Linked DNA regions of Chitinimonas arctica. The protein of the gene in region 1 binds, or shares a complex with, the protein of each later gene. Links are inferred from orthologs where the notes say so. Each region holds a gene or a part of one and is shown in the gene's direction. Other genes may lie near its edges.

Region 1 (7,651 bases):
AGGCCTGCGCGTGGCCTTGCTGGAACGTGCCGAACCACCGGCACTGGCGGTACTGCCGCAGGACTGGGATGCGCGCATTTTTGCCATCAGTCCGGGTAGCCAGGCTTTTCTGGCCGGCCTCGGTGTCTGGCCGTCCCCGCGGGCGGGCCGGATACGTGAAATGGACGTGCGCGGCGATGCCGGCGGCGCCATCCGCTTCGATGCCCTGGAGCTGGGGAGCGAGCAGCTGGCGGCCACGGTGGAGAATCGCTTGCTGCAGGCCACCCTGTGGCGCGCCTTGCAGGGCAAGGTCGAGCTGATCGCGCCGGCGCTGCCGCAGGCCTTCCACGCCGATGAGCGATCGGCCAGCGTGACCCTGGCCGACGGCCGGGTGTTGCGGAGCAAGCTGGTGGTGGCCGCCGACGGCGCCAATTCCTGGTTGCGCGAGCAGGCCGGCATTGCCTTTTCCCGCCAGAGCTATGGCCAGCAGGGCGTGGTGGGCAATTTCCGCTGCGCCAGGCCGCATGGCGATATTGCGCGGCAGTGGTTTCGCGACGATGGCGTACTCGCCTGGCTGCCCTTGCCGGACAATTTGATTTCCATTGTCTGGGCCACCGACGACGCGTCCGCCGCACAATTGCTGGCCTTGTCCCCGGCGGCGCTGGCCAGCCGCGTGGCGGCGGCCGGCGGAAGAGCCCTCGGCGACCTGCAGCCCTTGGGCAAGGCGGCTGCTTTCCCGCTCAGCCTTGGCCGCGCGGCCAGTATCATCGGCACGCGCCTGGCCTTGGTGGGGGATGCGGCCCATACCATCCACCCCCTGGCCGGCCAAGGCGTGAATCTGGGCTTCGGCGATGCGAAAGCTTTAGCGGCGTTGCTCGACCAAGCTTGTGGACGCGATCCCGGCGACGCTATGCTGCTGCAGCGATATCGGCGCATGCGGGCCGAAGAAGTACTGCTGATGCAGTCCGTTTGCGACGGACTGCAGAAACTCTTTGCCCTTGCCGACCCTCTATCGGGGCGGCTACGTAATCTTGGTCTCAATCTTACCAACCAAGCCGGGCCGCTCAAGCGAGCCATGATGCGGCATGCTTTTAAATAAACCCAACTCTTGATACTGGATATAAACATGACTTCTCTCTCCAAACGCCTTCTCACCGCCGCCGTCGGCCTGGCCTTGGTGGCTTGCGCCAATGCAGCCGGTGGCGATTCGCCGGAATCCGTCAAGGTTGAGTTGAAGAAGAAATTCCCCGATCGGCAAGTGGAAAGCGTACGGACCACGCCGGTGAAAGGCTTGTACGAAGTGGTATTCGCCGGCCGCCAGGTGATCTATTCGGACGCCCGTGCAGACTACATCCTGGTAGGCGATATGGTGGACGTGAAGTCGCGCAGCAGCCTGACCGAAGCCCGCATTCGCGAACTGTCCAAGACCGACTTCAATGCCCTGCCGCTGGACAAGGCGATCAAGCTGGTACGCGGTACCGGCGCCCGCAAGGTGGCCGTGTTCTCCGACCCGGATTGCCCGTTCTGCAAGAAGATCGAGCAAGAGACGCTGAGCAAGCTCGATAACGTCACCATCTACACCTTCCTCTACCCGCTGACCCAGTTGCACCCGGATGCACCGCGCAAGTCCGCGCTGATCTGGTGTGCCGCCGACAAGCAGAAGGCTTGGGAGGGCTGGATGTTCGAAGGCAAATTGCCGGAAGGCGACGGTAAGTGCCCCACGCCGCTGGCCGATATCGAAACGCTGACCAACAAGCTGGGCATCAGCGGCACGCCCGCCATGGTGTTCGAGAACGGTGAAATGATGTCGGGCGCCATTCCGCTGGAAGCGTTCGAAGCCAAGTTGTCGGCCAAGAAGTAAGACGCGTACAGCGATCGGGGGCGGCGGGTTCACGGAGATTTCCGTGCTTGCCGCTCCCGCTTTGGTGTGGCGGTGCGGTCGGCTATAACGGATGGGTCGATGCTGATCGTGGAGAGTGCCGATGCCTGCATGGGCGATCTGTTGCTGGGCCCTCCTGGCACTGGGCGTGCAGGCGGAAGTGCTGCGGGTCGGCTTCGGCACCAATAAGCCGCCCTATATCTTCGAAGTCGAAAAGCGCGGCCTGGAATACGAAATCATCGAACAGGCCGCCGCCCAGGCCGATTTCCAGATCGAACCCTTCTTCGCGCCGATGGAACGGCTGCACCGCATGTTGGAATTGGGCCAGCTGGATGCCATCAGTACCACCAACGAGCACAGTGGGGTACGGGCGTTCTATTCCAAGCCCTATATCGAATACCACAACGTGGCGGTCGCCCTGGCCGCCCGCAATCTGGATATTCGCAGCATCGCCGACCTGGGCCGTTACTCGGTCAGTGCCTTCCAGCGCGCGCGCAAATTGTTGGGGGCGGAATTCCAGGCCATGGCCGACAAAAACCCCCACTACCGCGAGGAAGCCCAGCAGGTGGTGCGGAACCGGCTCCTGTATGCCCGCCGCATCGATGTCGTGGTGGGCGACCGGCGCATTATCGAATACTTCAACCAGGAACTGCTCAAGACGGGCGGCGTGGCCGATGCGCGCCAACCGGTGACCTGGTACCCCGTTTTCCCCGCCACGCCTTACCAATTGGGCTTTCGCCAGGAAGCCTTGCGCGACCGCTTCAATGTGGGGTTGGATACATTGCGGCGGAGCGGCGACTACAGCGCCCTCGAAAAGAAATACGCGGTGTACTAGCGCCGGAGAGTGGATGCAAAACGGCCACCCAATGGGTGGCCGTTCCAATTGCGCGTTACCGGTGCTGCTTACTTGTAACGGGCAACGCCATCCACCAGTTCCTTGTGGGCGGCTTCGATGCCTTCCCAACCGGTGACCTTGACCCACTTGCCCTTTTCCAGATCCTTGTAGTGCTCGAAGAAGTGCTGGATCTGATCCAGCAGCAGGGTCGGCAGGTCGGTACGGGTCTTGATGTCCTTGTACATCGGGCACAGCTTGTCCACCGGGACGGCGATCAGCTTGGCGTCCACGCCGGCTTCGTCTTCCATCATCAGCACGCCCAATGCGCGGCAACGCACCACCACGCCCAGGCTGAGCGGGAAGGGGGTGACCACCAGCACATCGACCGGATCGCCGTCTTCCGACAGGGTCATCGGCACATAGCCGTAGTTGCACGGGTAGAACATGGCGGTGCCCATGAAGCGGTCCACGAACATCGCGCCGCTTTCCTTGTCTACTTCGTACTTGATCGGCGAGGCGTTGGCGGGGATTTCAATGATGACATTGAACTCATCGGGCAGTTTCGCCCCTGGCGTGACGTTGTGCAGACTCATGAATGGAACTCTTCGCGTAGTGATGGATGCATGGAGGCGCCCTGCGCGGGCAGGCCACCCTCTAGCCCGCAATCTTATCATTTCCAGGCATGGCGGAAGCATCCTCGGGCGAGCCCGCTTGTATGCCCCTGCCGCCGCACCTATACCTATGTGTCCGCGCTCCGCATGGACGAGTGAATACCAATACCTAGCTAGGAGGTTCCTGATGACGTCAACCACGGCACTGTACTTCGCCTTGGCTTGCGGCCTGGTGGCCGTAATGTTTGGATTTATCTGGCGCAGCTGGATTTTGGCGCAGGACGCCGGGAATGCCCGCATGCAGGAAATCTCTGCGGCCATCCAGCAAGGCGCACAGGCCTATCTGGCAAGGCAGTACAAGACAATTGGCCTGGTCGGCGTGATCCTGGCCATCCTGATCGGGGTATTTATCCACGGCGTGACGGCAGCCGCGTTTGTGGCGGGTGCGGTACTTTCCGGTGCCTGCGGCTTTATCGGCATGAATATTTCCGTGCGGGCCAATGTCCGCACCGCCCAGGCAGCCACCCTGGGCATCCAGCCGGCGCTCAAGGTCGCCTTCCGCGGCGGCGCCATCACCGGCTTGCTGGTGGTCGGACTGGGTTTGCTGGGTGTCAGCCTGCTTTATATGTACTTGATTGCGCAGGCAGCGCCGGGCGCCGAGCTGACCGACACGCTGCGGCCCCTGATGGGCTTTGCCTTCGGCGCTTCGCTGATTTCCATCTTCGCCCGTCTGGGCGGCGGTATCTTCACCAAGGGTGCCGACGTCGGCGCCGATCTGGTCGGCAAGGTGGAGGCCGGCATCCCGGAGGACGATCCGCGTAATCCGGCCGTGATTGCCGATAATGTCGGCGATAACGTCGGCGACTGCGCCGGCATGGCGGCCGACCTGTTCGAGACCTATGCCGTTACCCTGATCGCCACCATGGTGCTGGGCGCGGTGATGATCAAGGGCGCGGCGGGCGAGGCGGCGGTCTATCCGCTGGCATTGGGTGGCCTGTCCATTCTGGCTTCCATCGTCGGCTGCTTTTTCGTCAAGGCCAGCCCAGGCACTACCAATGTGATGCCCGCCCTGTATCGCGGCTTGATCGTGGCGGGTTTGATTTCGCTGGTGGGCTTCTACTTCGTGACCGATGCGGTGCTGCCCGACAATGTCCTGGGCGAGGCCGGCAGCCGGATCAAGCTATTTGGCGCCGCCACGGTCGGTCTGCTGCTGACGGGTATCCTGGTGTGGGTCACCGAGTACTACACCGGTACCCAATATGGTCCGGTACGGCATATCGCCAAGGCCTCCACCACCGGGCACGGCACCAATATCATCGCCGGCATCGGTGTCAGCATGAAGTCCACGGCCTGGCCGGTCTTGTTTATCTGCGCCGCCATCCTGGCCGCATATTATCTGGGCGGCTTGTACGGTATCGCCGTGGCCGCGACCGCCATGCTGTCCATGGCCGGTATTGTCGTCGCGCTGGATGCCTATGGGCCGATCACCGACAACGCCGGCGGGATCGCCGAGATGGCCGGCCTGCCCGAATCGGTCCGGGCCATCACCGACCCGCTCGATGCGGTGGGCAATACCACCAAGGCGGTGACCAAGGGCTATGCCATCGGTTCCGCCGGCTTGGCGGCACTGGTGCTGTTCGCCGACTACACCCACGCCTTGTCCGCCAGCGGCCATGTGGTGCGTTTCGACCTGTCCGACCATATGGTGATCGTGGGCCTGTTTATCGGCGGCCTGATCCCCTTCCTGTTCGCCGCTTTTGCCATGGAAGCGGTGGGACGCGCGGCCGGCGCCGTGGTGGAAGAGGTGCGGCGGCAGTTCCGCGAGATTCCCGGCATCATGGAAGGAACGGCCAAGCCGGAATATGGCCGCGCGGTCGATATGCTGACCGGCGCCGCCATCCGCGAAATGATCGTGCCTTCGCTCCTACCCGTCGTCGCGCCCATCCTGGTGGGGCTGTTGCTGGGACCGGTGGCCTTGGGCGGCTTGCTGATGGGAACCATCGTGACCGGCTTGTTCGTCGCTATCTCCATGTGTACCGGCGGCGGCGCCTGGGACAATGCGAAGAAATATATCGAAGAAGGCAATCACGGCGGCAAGGGTAGCGAAGCGCACAAGGCGGCGGTGACCGGCGATACGGTGGGCGATCCCTACAAGGATACGGCCGGTCCGGCGGTCAATCCCCTGATCAAGATCATCAATATCGTGGCGCTATTGATCGTGCCGCTGCTGCCCATGGTCGGCCAGGAAGGAGCCGTGCCGACGCCCGTGGTTGCACATATCAGCGTCCCGGCCGCGACGAAGTAGTCGCTTCCCGGCTTATTGCTATATAGGGGTGGGGGGTATACGCTGGCGGCTATGTCGGATCCCACTTCCCCCCTTATCGCCCACTCGCTCAAGCCGCAGGCCTTTCGCATCGAAGGCATGAGCTGTACCGCTTGCGCCGCGCGCATCGAAAAGCTGCTCAATCGCCAGCCGGGCGTCACCGCCAGCGTCAGTTTCGCGGCCGAGCGGGCCACTGTCGCCGGCCTGGATGACGCTGCCGTCATGGCGCTGGTGGAGAAGGCCGGTTTTCGTGCCCAGCCGCACGCGGATGGCCCGGTGATCGCGCAAGAGGAGTCGGCCTGGCCCATGTGGCTGGCGCTGGCCGTCATGCTGCCCTTTATGTTCGATATGGCCGGCATGGCGCTGGGCTTCCATGCCTGGATGCTGCCGCCGTGGCTGGCTTGGGCTTTGGCGACGCCGGCGCAATTTCTCAGTGGCTGGCGTTTCTATCGCGGTAGCTGGTTTGCCCTGCGTAGCGGCGGCGCGAATATGGACGTCCTGGTCGCCCTGGGCACTTCCGCCGCCTATGGCTATAGCAGCGCGGTGGCGGCCGGCGTGCTGCCGGGACACCTGTATTTCGAGGCCAGCGTGGTAGTGATCGCCCTGGTTTGTCTGGGCAAGCGCTTGGAGGCCCGTGCCCGGCGCAAGACCGGCACTGCCTTGCTGGCGTTGGCTCAGCTCCAACCCAAGACCGCCCGGGTGGTACGTGGCGATGCCCTGGTCGAGTTGGATGTCGATCTACTGCGCTTGGGCGATGTGGTGGCGGTGGAGGCGGGCGAGGCAATCGCCGCCGATGGCGAGGTGCTGGCGGGAGAAAGCAGCGTGGACGAAGCGCTGCTGAGCGGCGAGGCGATGCCGGTGGACAAGCGGGTGGGCCAGTCGGTATACGCCGGCAGCCTCAACCAGACCGGCTGGCTGCGGATACGGGTCGATAAACCCAGCGTGGAATCCAGGCTGGCCGGCATCGTCGAGCTGGTGCGCCAGGCCCAGGCCAGCAAAGCCCCCATCCAGGCTTTGGCCGATCGCATTGCCGCGCGATTCGTGCCGCTGGTCCTGCTATTGGCCGTGCTGACCTTGCTGGCTTGGTGGTGGCATGCCGATGGCGAGACCGCGCTGGTCAATGCCATTGCCGTCCTGGTGATCGCCTGTCCCTGCGCACTGGGGTTGGCGACCCCCACGGCGGTGATTACCGGTGCGGGCGTGGCGGCGCAACACGGGATCTTGATCAGAAACGCCGCGGCGCTGGAAGCCGCCGCCCGGTTGCAGGTCCTGGCGCTGGACAAGACCGGCACCCTGACCGAAGGGCGGCCCTCGCTGCGGTCGGCCGAGTTTGGCGCGGATGCCGCCTGGGTCCAGGCGCTGGCGGCCGGTTCACGCCATCCCCTGTCGCAGGCCCTGGCCGCCGGTTTGCCGCGCGATGAACGGATCAGCCTGATTTCGCTACGGCAGGTGTTGGGGCAGGGCAGCGAAGCCAGCCTGCAACATGCCGAAGGCAGCCCCGTCCGGCAGCTACGCTTGGGCTCGCCGGCTTGGTTACAGGCTTGCGGTGTCGTCCTGCCGACAGGTCTACTAAGCGATTCGGATAACCACACCCTGGTGGTGGCAGCCGAAGGCGAGCGCTATCTGGGCCACGCCAGCCTGGCCGATGCAACCCGCCCGGATGCGGCACGACTGGTGGCCTGGCTGAAGGCGCACGATATCCAGCCCGTCATCCTGAGTGGCGACCGGCTTGCGCCGGTCCGTGCGCTGGCCGCCCAGTTGGGCATCGAACAGTTGCATGCCGAATGCCTGCCAGCCGACAAGGCCCGCATCATTGCGCAGTTGCGGCAGGATGGGCGGCGGGTGGGCATGGCCGGGGACGGCATCAACGATGCGCCCGCCTTGGCCAGTGCCGACCTCAGCCTTGCCATGGGGCAAGGCTCGGAAGCGGCGATTGCCGCAGCGGATATCACCTTGAGCCGCACCGATGCCATGGTGCTGGCCGATGCGCTGGATATTGCCCGGGCGACCTTGCGCAAGATCCG
Region 2 (6,623 bases), 1.7 Mb from region 1 along the record:
TTCATTCTGCTTTTGCTGTCGCCCTGGCCGCTCAATCTGCTCGCACCTGCCGCGATGGGGGGGCTGATGATGCTGGCCGTGCTGGAGTTGATGAAACTGACCCTCTATTTGCTGTTCGGGGTGGTGCTGGTGCAGGCGGTCATGAGCTGGATGAACCCCTACAATCCGCTGGCTCCCCTGCTGGAAACCTTGAGCCGGCCATTTCTGCGGCCGTTGCGCAAATTGATCCCCACCATTGGCGGCGTGGATCTGAGCCCCCTGGTATTGATACTTTTGCTGCAGATGATCCTGAATTTCGGCTTGGCGCCCATCGAACAGCGCTTGTTCAACTATATCGCCTTTGCCTAGGCCAATATGAGTACGGCGCCGGACAGGCAACAGGCATGGATGCGCCCGGACGGCGGCGATTGGCTATTGCAGCTCTATCTGCAACCGGGCGCCAGGAAGACCGAGGTGGCCGGCCTGCATGACGGCGAGCTGAAGCTGCGCTTGAATGCGCCGCCGGTGGAGGGCAAGGCCAATAAGGCCTTGCTGGCTTGGCTGGCGGACTGGTTCGCCGTACCGCGGCACGGCGTGGTGCTCGAAAGTGGTGAACTGTCGCGCCACAAACGTATCAGGATAATCGGCAGCACCCGTTCACCGGCAGAGCTGCTGGCCTAGTGGCGAGGCTTATCCGGCAGTGGCCGTACCAAATCGTCCACGCGGGTGAACTCGCCTTCGAAGACGCCCTCCTGGGCGGCGGCGGCGGGGGGCGGGTATCGAAGCGCACGCTGCGGATGCCCGGCCAGGGCAGCAGTAACAATAGCGCGAACACATCGCTGACCGGACCGGGAAAGATGAACAGCAAGGCGGCTACCAGGCTGCGGGCGACCCAAAATAATCGCCCCAGCGGCACTTCGCCGCTGCGCATGCTGTCTACCAGGGCCCAGGCGGTGGTAAAGCGCCAGCTTTTGAGAATGCCCACGCCTATCATGGCGCTGGCGAACAACCAGAACGCGAGCCACCAGCCTATGTATTTGGCCAGCCAGATCGAAGCGGACAGCTCCATCAGGGGCAGGCCCAGCAGCAGCAGGCCGAGGAAAGGTAGAAGTCTGATCAACATGTGGATAACCCGTTCCAATGGGGTACTACGGTGTCATGTGCGTGAACGTGAGCCGACAAATAAGTTGGCGTCTCCATTCGCCCCGCACCACGCTTGTGTCAATATCCTGTCGCTCGCCGGTATCCCGACTATCGGCCAGGCCAAATCATAACCATCGACGAAATTGCCATGCCGACCAAAATCCCTGCAGCCCGTCGCGGCACACCCTCCGGACCGGCGCCATCCCTGACGCCAGCGATCCTTGCCTACCCATCGAGCAGTGTCTGGAGGGCGGCGGCATGAAACACTTCGTCTCGCTGCTGGCGGCAGGGTTCCTTTCGATTGGCGCATTCGCCGCCAACCCCGATGAGTTGCTGCCGCCGGAGCAGGCTTTCAAGCCTTCGCTGCAAAAAACCGGTGAAAAAACCGCCACGGTAAAATTCGAGATCGCCGATCGCTACTATATGTACCGGGAGCGGTTTAAATTCTCGCTGGTGGGACAAGGCGCCCTCAAGGCGGATTTTCCCGCAGGCAAGAAGAAGCATGACGAATATTTTGGCGAGGTGGAAACTTACCGCCATGCGGTCGAGTTGCCGCTCAGCAGCGATACAGCGTTTCCCCCGGGCGCCCAAGTGGAAATCGTCTCCCAAGGCTGCGCCGATGCCGGTGTCTGCTACCCACCCCAGACCGTGCAGCTGGCCCTGGCCGACGCCCCGGCCGGTGCCGCGCCGGACAAGCTGACGCAGTTGCTGGGGAGCACGGCAAGCCCCGTGCCCGCCACGGCCGCACCCGCTGGCGGTACCGGCGACGGCAGCGCCCTGTTCGCGTCCGGCAACCTGGCCGGATTGCTGGCCTTTTTCTTCCTGGCCGGCCTGGGCCTGGCCTTTACCGCCTGTATGTATCCCCTTATTCCCATCGTCTCGGGCATCGTGGTGGGGCAGGGCGGGGCAACAGGTAAATTGCGCGGCTTCGTCCTCAGCATGGTGTACGTGCAAGGCATGGCGCTCAGTTATGCCATCGCCGGCGTGGCCGCCGCGCTCTCCGGTACGCTCTTGTCGGCCGCCATGCAGAATCCCTGGGTACTGGGGGTCTTCGCGTCCTTTTTCGTGCTGATGTCGCTGTCGATGTTCGGCTTGTTCGAATTGCAGTTGCCGGGCGCCCTGCAATCGCGCCTGAACGATGTCTCCAATAAATTGCCGGGCGGTCGTTGGCTGCCCGTGTTCGGCATGGGCGCGCTGTCGGCGCTGATCGTCGGCCCCTGCGTGGCGCCGCCGCTGGCAGCCGCGCTGGGCTATATCGGCGCCAGCGGCGATGTCTTGCGCGGTGGCCTGGCGCTGTATGCCATGGCGCTGGGGATCGGCTTGCCGCTGATCGTGGTGGGTGTGGCCGGCGGCCATGTGCTACCCAAGGCGGGGCCGTGGATGACCCTGGTCAAGAATGTATTCGGCACCGTGATGTTGGCGGTGGCCTTGTGGATCGCGCATCCGGTGCTGCCGGATTGGCTGTTTATGCTGGCCTGTGCCGTGCTCGCCATCGGTGCCGGCGTCAGCCTGTCGGCCCTGGATTCGCTGCCGCCGCAAGCGCCGCCGGGCAAGCGTCTGGCCAAGGCGGCAGGGGTATTGCTGCTCCTGCTGGGCGTGGCGCAATTGATCGGCTTGCTGGCCGGTGCGCGCGACCCCTTGCAACCCTTGCGGACCTTTGGCGGTAGCGGGCGAGCGGCTGCTACGGCTCCCGCCTTGCCCTTCCAGCCGGTGGCCAGTTCCGCGCAATTGGACAGCGCGATTGCCGCGGCTGCCGGCAAGACGGTCATGCTGGATTTTTACGCCGACTGGTGTGTCAGTTGCCACGAGATGGAACGTTTCACCTTCAGCGATCCCGCCGTCCAGCAGAAGCTGGCCGGTATGGTGCTACTGAAGGCGGACGTTACCGCCGGTACGGACGAACACAAGGCCTTGTTGAAGCGCTTCGGCCTGTTCGGCCCGCCGGGCACCATTTTCTTTGGCCCGGCCGGTACGGAAATAGGCCAGCGTTTGATTGGATTCGAGGACGCAGCGGCGTTCCAGCGTCGACTTGCCGGTTTATAGACCGCCCCCCTTTATTGTGTTGTATGCGAAGCAGAACATGAATAAACCCGCTCTCTATCTCACCGTCGCCGGCTTGGCCATTGCCGCCGGTGCCGGCGCCGCCTGGTGGCATCACAGCCAGGCTGTTTCGGTAAGCACCGCGCCGGCCGTCGCGGCGGCCACGCCCGGTCTGTGGCAATCCAGCTTCAAGGATCTGCAAGGTAAGCCGCAAGCCTTCAGCCAATGGCAAGGCAAGCCCCTGGTGGTGAACTTCTGGGCTACCTGGTGCGCTCCCTGCCGCGAAGAAATCCCGGAATTCGTCGCCACCCAGGCTGCCCTGGGCGACAAGGTCCGCTTTGTCGGCCTGGCCATCGACAACCCGGCCGACGTGCAGAAATTCGTCAAGGAATTCGCCATCCCCTATCCGATCCTGGTCGGCGAGCAAGAGGCGCTGGATTTGATGAAGCGGGAAGGCAACCGCATCGGCGCGCTGCCTTTTACCTTGATCCTGGATGCAAAGGGTAACAAGGTGGCCGCGGTTCCGGGGCGCTTGGACAAGGCCAGCCTGGAGGCTTACCTGCTGCCGTTGAGCTAGGTTCGATCGGATGACGCGTGCCCATCACATGCCAAATTGGGTATAAATTCTTGATCGGGCTTTGATCCATTGACCGGGCCTTGGAACAACCGCATTGGCAAGTCGCCATTCAAGGCCAACTCGTGTTGTTCCGCGCAAACCCAGTCTGCAGGCCTCTTCCGCTTGGTAGCCATCCCATTGCGGAATGTTGCGCCGCAATAATTCACTTGCCTGCCCCAACCCCGCTCATATATATTCCGCGCCCCGGCGCTTGGCCGGGCGTGCCGTCGTCCCCGTTATGCGCGTCATCACATTGATTTATCGAAAAGAAACAAAATGCGCAAAGCAGGCGTGGCACATCGTTTGGCGGTACTGGGCAACCCACGTGGTACGGATTGGCTGGCACGGTTAGGTGCCTTGCTGGTGGGTGTCACGGTCCTGGCCGCCCCGCCGACCATCAATGTGCAGCGCACCCCCCCCGACGATGATCGTCGGGCAGGCGTACACCTCCAGCTGGTCCACCACCCACGCGACCGCCGTATCACTGAGCTGTACCGCCAGCGGTAGCGGCTACACCGTCAGCAATCTGGCCTTGGCCACCAGCGGCAGCGCGCCGGGTACCGCCAGCGCCGCCTATTAAAGTGATAAATTTCGTGCGCGCGGAGGAGATTGCTTTGTCATATCTGCATGATATGGAGCTGCAAGTCGAGCTGCCGTTGAAGTTTGTGGAAGTCTTGGAAGTGCCAGCCGGCTGGGTCTTTTCTTATAATGCTACTGCCTATGTTGACGACGGTGAAATAAATTGTGCTCTGGTTGGGAATGCACCACTCATCGTTGATCGCTATAGTGAGCAGGTTCATGTGTTCGGTACGGCACATCCTGTGGCTTATTATGTTGATGAGTACCAGAAAAAAGGATCGTGAATATAGTCGAACCCCTGTCGCAGTCTGCATTTTTAGTTCACATGCAACCTGTAGACCAGCAGAAGAAAGTTTGCGAAGCGATGGGGGTGCCCTTTACTTCATGTGATCCGCACATGAAAGTGGGCATCTCAAAAAACGTGCTCAGTGGGCTGCGGCCGTTAAACGGGCTACGCATTCGGCCGGAAGGGGATACGTGCGGCTGGGGAGGTTTGGTCTGACGCGCCGGACTTCTTTGTTCCATTGCATGCTGTGCATTTGAATGAATGGGCACCACTGGTCCTTAAGTATTTAGGGGTGCCACCTGGTTGGCGGTTCCTTGTGGCCGAAAAATACGAATACATGTGGGAGGATCTGGATTTACGGACCAATAAGCCCTGTCCTTTATCCGAGGATTAATCGGCGTTGAAATACTCCCTGTCGCCCTGGTCATTCAACCAAGGTGGCGGGCCTGAGTCGGCGCAGGCTTCCCAATACCCCGCTTCATAAGGTGGGGGTCCTGCTCGTTGGCGTCATCCCCCCATGGCCGCCAGCGTTCACTCGCGGTCACGCTATAATGCGCGCCTGGTCCTTACCCTCTACCCGCTGGAAACGCACGTTGGGAGGCTCGCTCTTTAAACTGGAAAATGCTGCCTGTGTGATGCGTGGGAAGCCGCGCTGCATCTGGGGTTCAGCAGTTTCGGTACGACACGACGTGGTGGGAGCACCTGATGCCGCAAACAATGGAAACACCGGTAGCGGAGGTGGCTGCACGAACTCTATCGTCTGCGAGCGTGACCCCGCAAAGCGCGCTAAAAATGAAGCTGACCATGCACGTGATCCGCGTACCGAGTTGAGCTGGAAGCGCTAAAAAGTGGCTCGCTGAATGCTGATCAAGTACCTCCCATTAGACTGGTAGAGAAAGATGGGAGGTTGTACACGCTTGACAATCGAAGGCTAGAGGCATTTCGCCGTGCAGGTATGAATATCCCTTACAGGATGGCAACCCATGAGGAAGCCATTAATGAAGGGTAGAAATTTACGTCAAAAAATGATGGCGCATCGTTGCGCATCCGAGGAGAATGAAATGGATTTGAAGCTTAAAACTGACACCGTGTCATCGCGTGATGATTTTATTGAATTCGTTGATGCGTTACGGCTTGACCTCTCAACTAATCGTACAAAATGGCAAAACGCATCGCTGGATGACTTTCTGGAAGCGCTCTCCGCTTGGGTGCAGGATATGGATGGGTATTACCTGAATAATAATTTGCCTATACCGACATCGCCAGAATGGAAGACGATTGCGGAAATGATGCTTGCTGCTAAATTCTACGAATAGAATGGAATCGAAGGGGAAGCGGTTAGTTCAGCAACTACTTTAGCTGTGGCTCATTCAAAGCACCGACCAAGATTGGTATCTCCATCAAAATTCCCCGTGCAGCCCTGGTCAATCGCCCAAGGCGACGGGCAAGAATCGGCGCAGTCTTCAAAACTTCCTGCATCATATGGTGGCGGCTCCTCAAGTCATGTTCTATGACATGGTTAGCACGTTGTATAGCGACCCGAAGTTGGCGGAGTCTTTCCGGAACGGGCATAACTTTGGGTATCGGCTGGGCTTTGGGTCGGCCATCATGGCCACAAAAACCGAGTCGAGTTCTTCCCTGAGCAGGTTGCCGCAAGACCAAGCAGTGAGCCCGGTAGCACCGGCTGCCCTGCCGACAAATCGGTCCATTGGTACAAGTGCAACTCAAAATGCCGAAGCACAACGAATCGTTGCGGAGCTAAAGGCAAAAGGATATATGGATATCCGCGTGAACCAGCATCAAGTTAATGCTGCAGGTCAGCGAGCAGGTGTGAATAGGCCTGATATTCAGGTACAAGCCCAGCAGGCCGGCGGGAGCACTTTGAGCTGTAAAATTAATATAAGAACGGTAGATTGAAAATGGCTATTTCAGATTTTGGTAGGCTTTCGGCTTCATTTGGATTGATAAAGTGCCCGTGCA

Evidence for each region.
Region 2: the proteins of FNU76_RS13670 (region 1) and dsbD are in contact, whole or in part, in a crystal structure (PDB 1JZD), measured with the Escherichia coli proteins. The link is inferred for Chitinimonas arctica from one-to-one orthologs.

Annotation. Positions count from the first base shown.
Region 1 is NZ_CP041730.1:3,034,086-3,041,736, forward strand. The notes cover bases 92-2,972. They hold FNU76_RS13670 (DsbC family protein), read left to right. Parts: upstream 92-1,105; coding sequence 1,106-1,840; downstream 1,841-2,972. Other genes in these bases: FNU76_RS13665 (UbiH/UbiF family hydroxylase), read left to right, coding at 92-1,078; FNU76_RS13675 (substrate-binding periplasmic protein), read left to right, coding at 1,962-2,693; ppa (inorganic diphosphatase), read right to left, coding at 2,762-2,972. Outside these bases: more of FNU76_RS13665, read left to right, coding at 1-91; more of ppa, read right to left, coding at 2,973-3,286; FNU76_RS13685 (sodium-translocating pyrophosphatase), read left to right, coding at 3,492-5,609; FNU76_RS13690 (heavy metal translocating P-type ATPase), read left to right, coding at 5,661-7,651. UniProt on the Escherichia coli protein: Acts as a disulfide isomerase, interacting with incorrectly folded proteins to correct non-native disulfide bonds.
Region 2 is NZ_CP041730.1:1,300,711-1,307,333, reverse strand. The notes cover bases 855-3,772. They hold dsbD (protein-disulfide reductase DsbD), read left to right. Parts: upstream 855-1,380; coding sequence 1,381-3,165; downstream 3,166-3,772. Other genes in these bases: FNU76_RS05770 (TlpA family protein disulfide reductase), read left to right, coding at 3,203-3,739; FNU76_RS05780 (FxsA family protein), read right to left, coding at 855-1,102. Also shown: FNU76_RS05790 (YggT family protein), read left to right, coding at 1-348; FNU76_RS05785 (DUF167 domain-containing protein), read left to right, coding at 355-660; more of FNU76_RS05780, read right to left, coding at 614-854; FNU76_RS24415 (hypothetical protein), read left to right, coding at 4,055-4,285; FNU76_RS05760 (YrhB domain-containing protein), read left to right, coding at 4,360-4,641; FNU76_RS05750 (DUF7660 family protein), read left to right, coding at 5,627-5,959; FNU76_RS05745 (hypothetical protein), read left to right, coding at 6,563-6,623. UniProt on the Escherichia coli protein: Required to facilitate the formation of correct disulfide bonds in some periplasmic proteins and for the assembly of the periplasmic c-type cytochromes.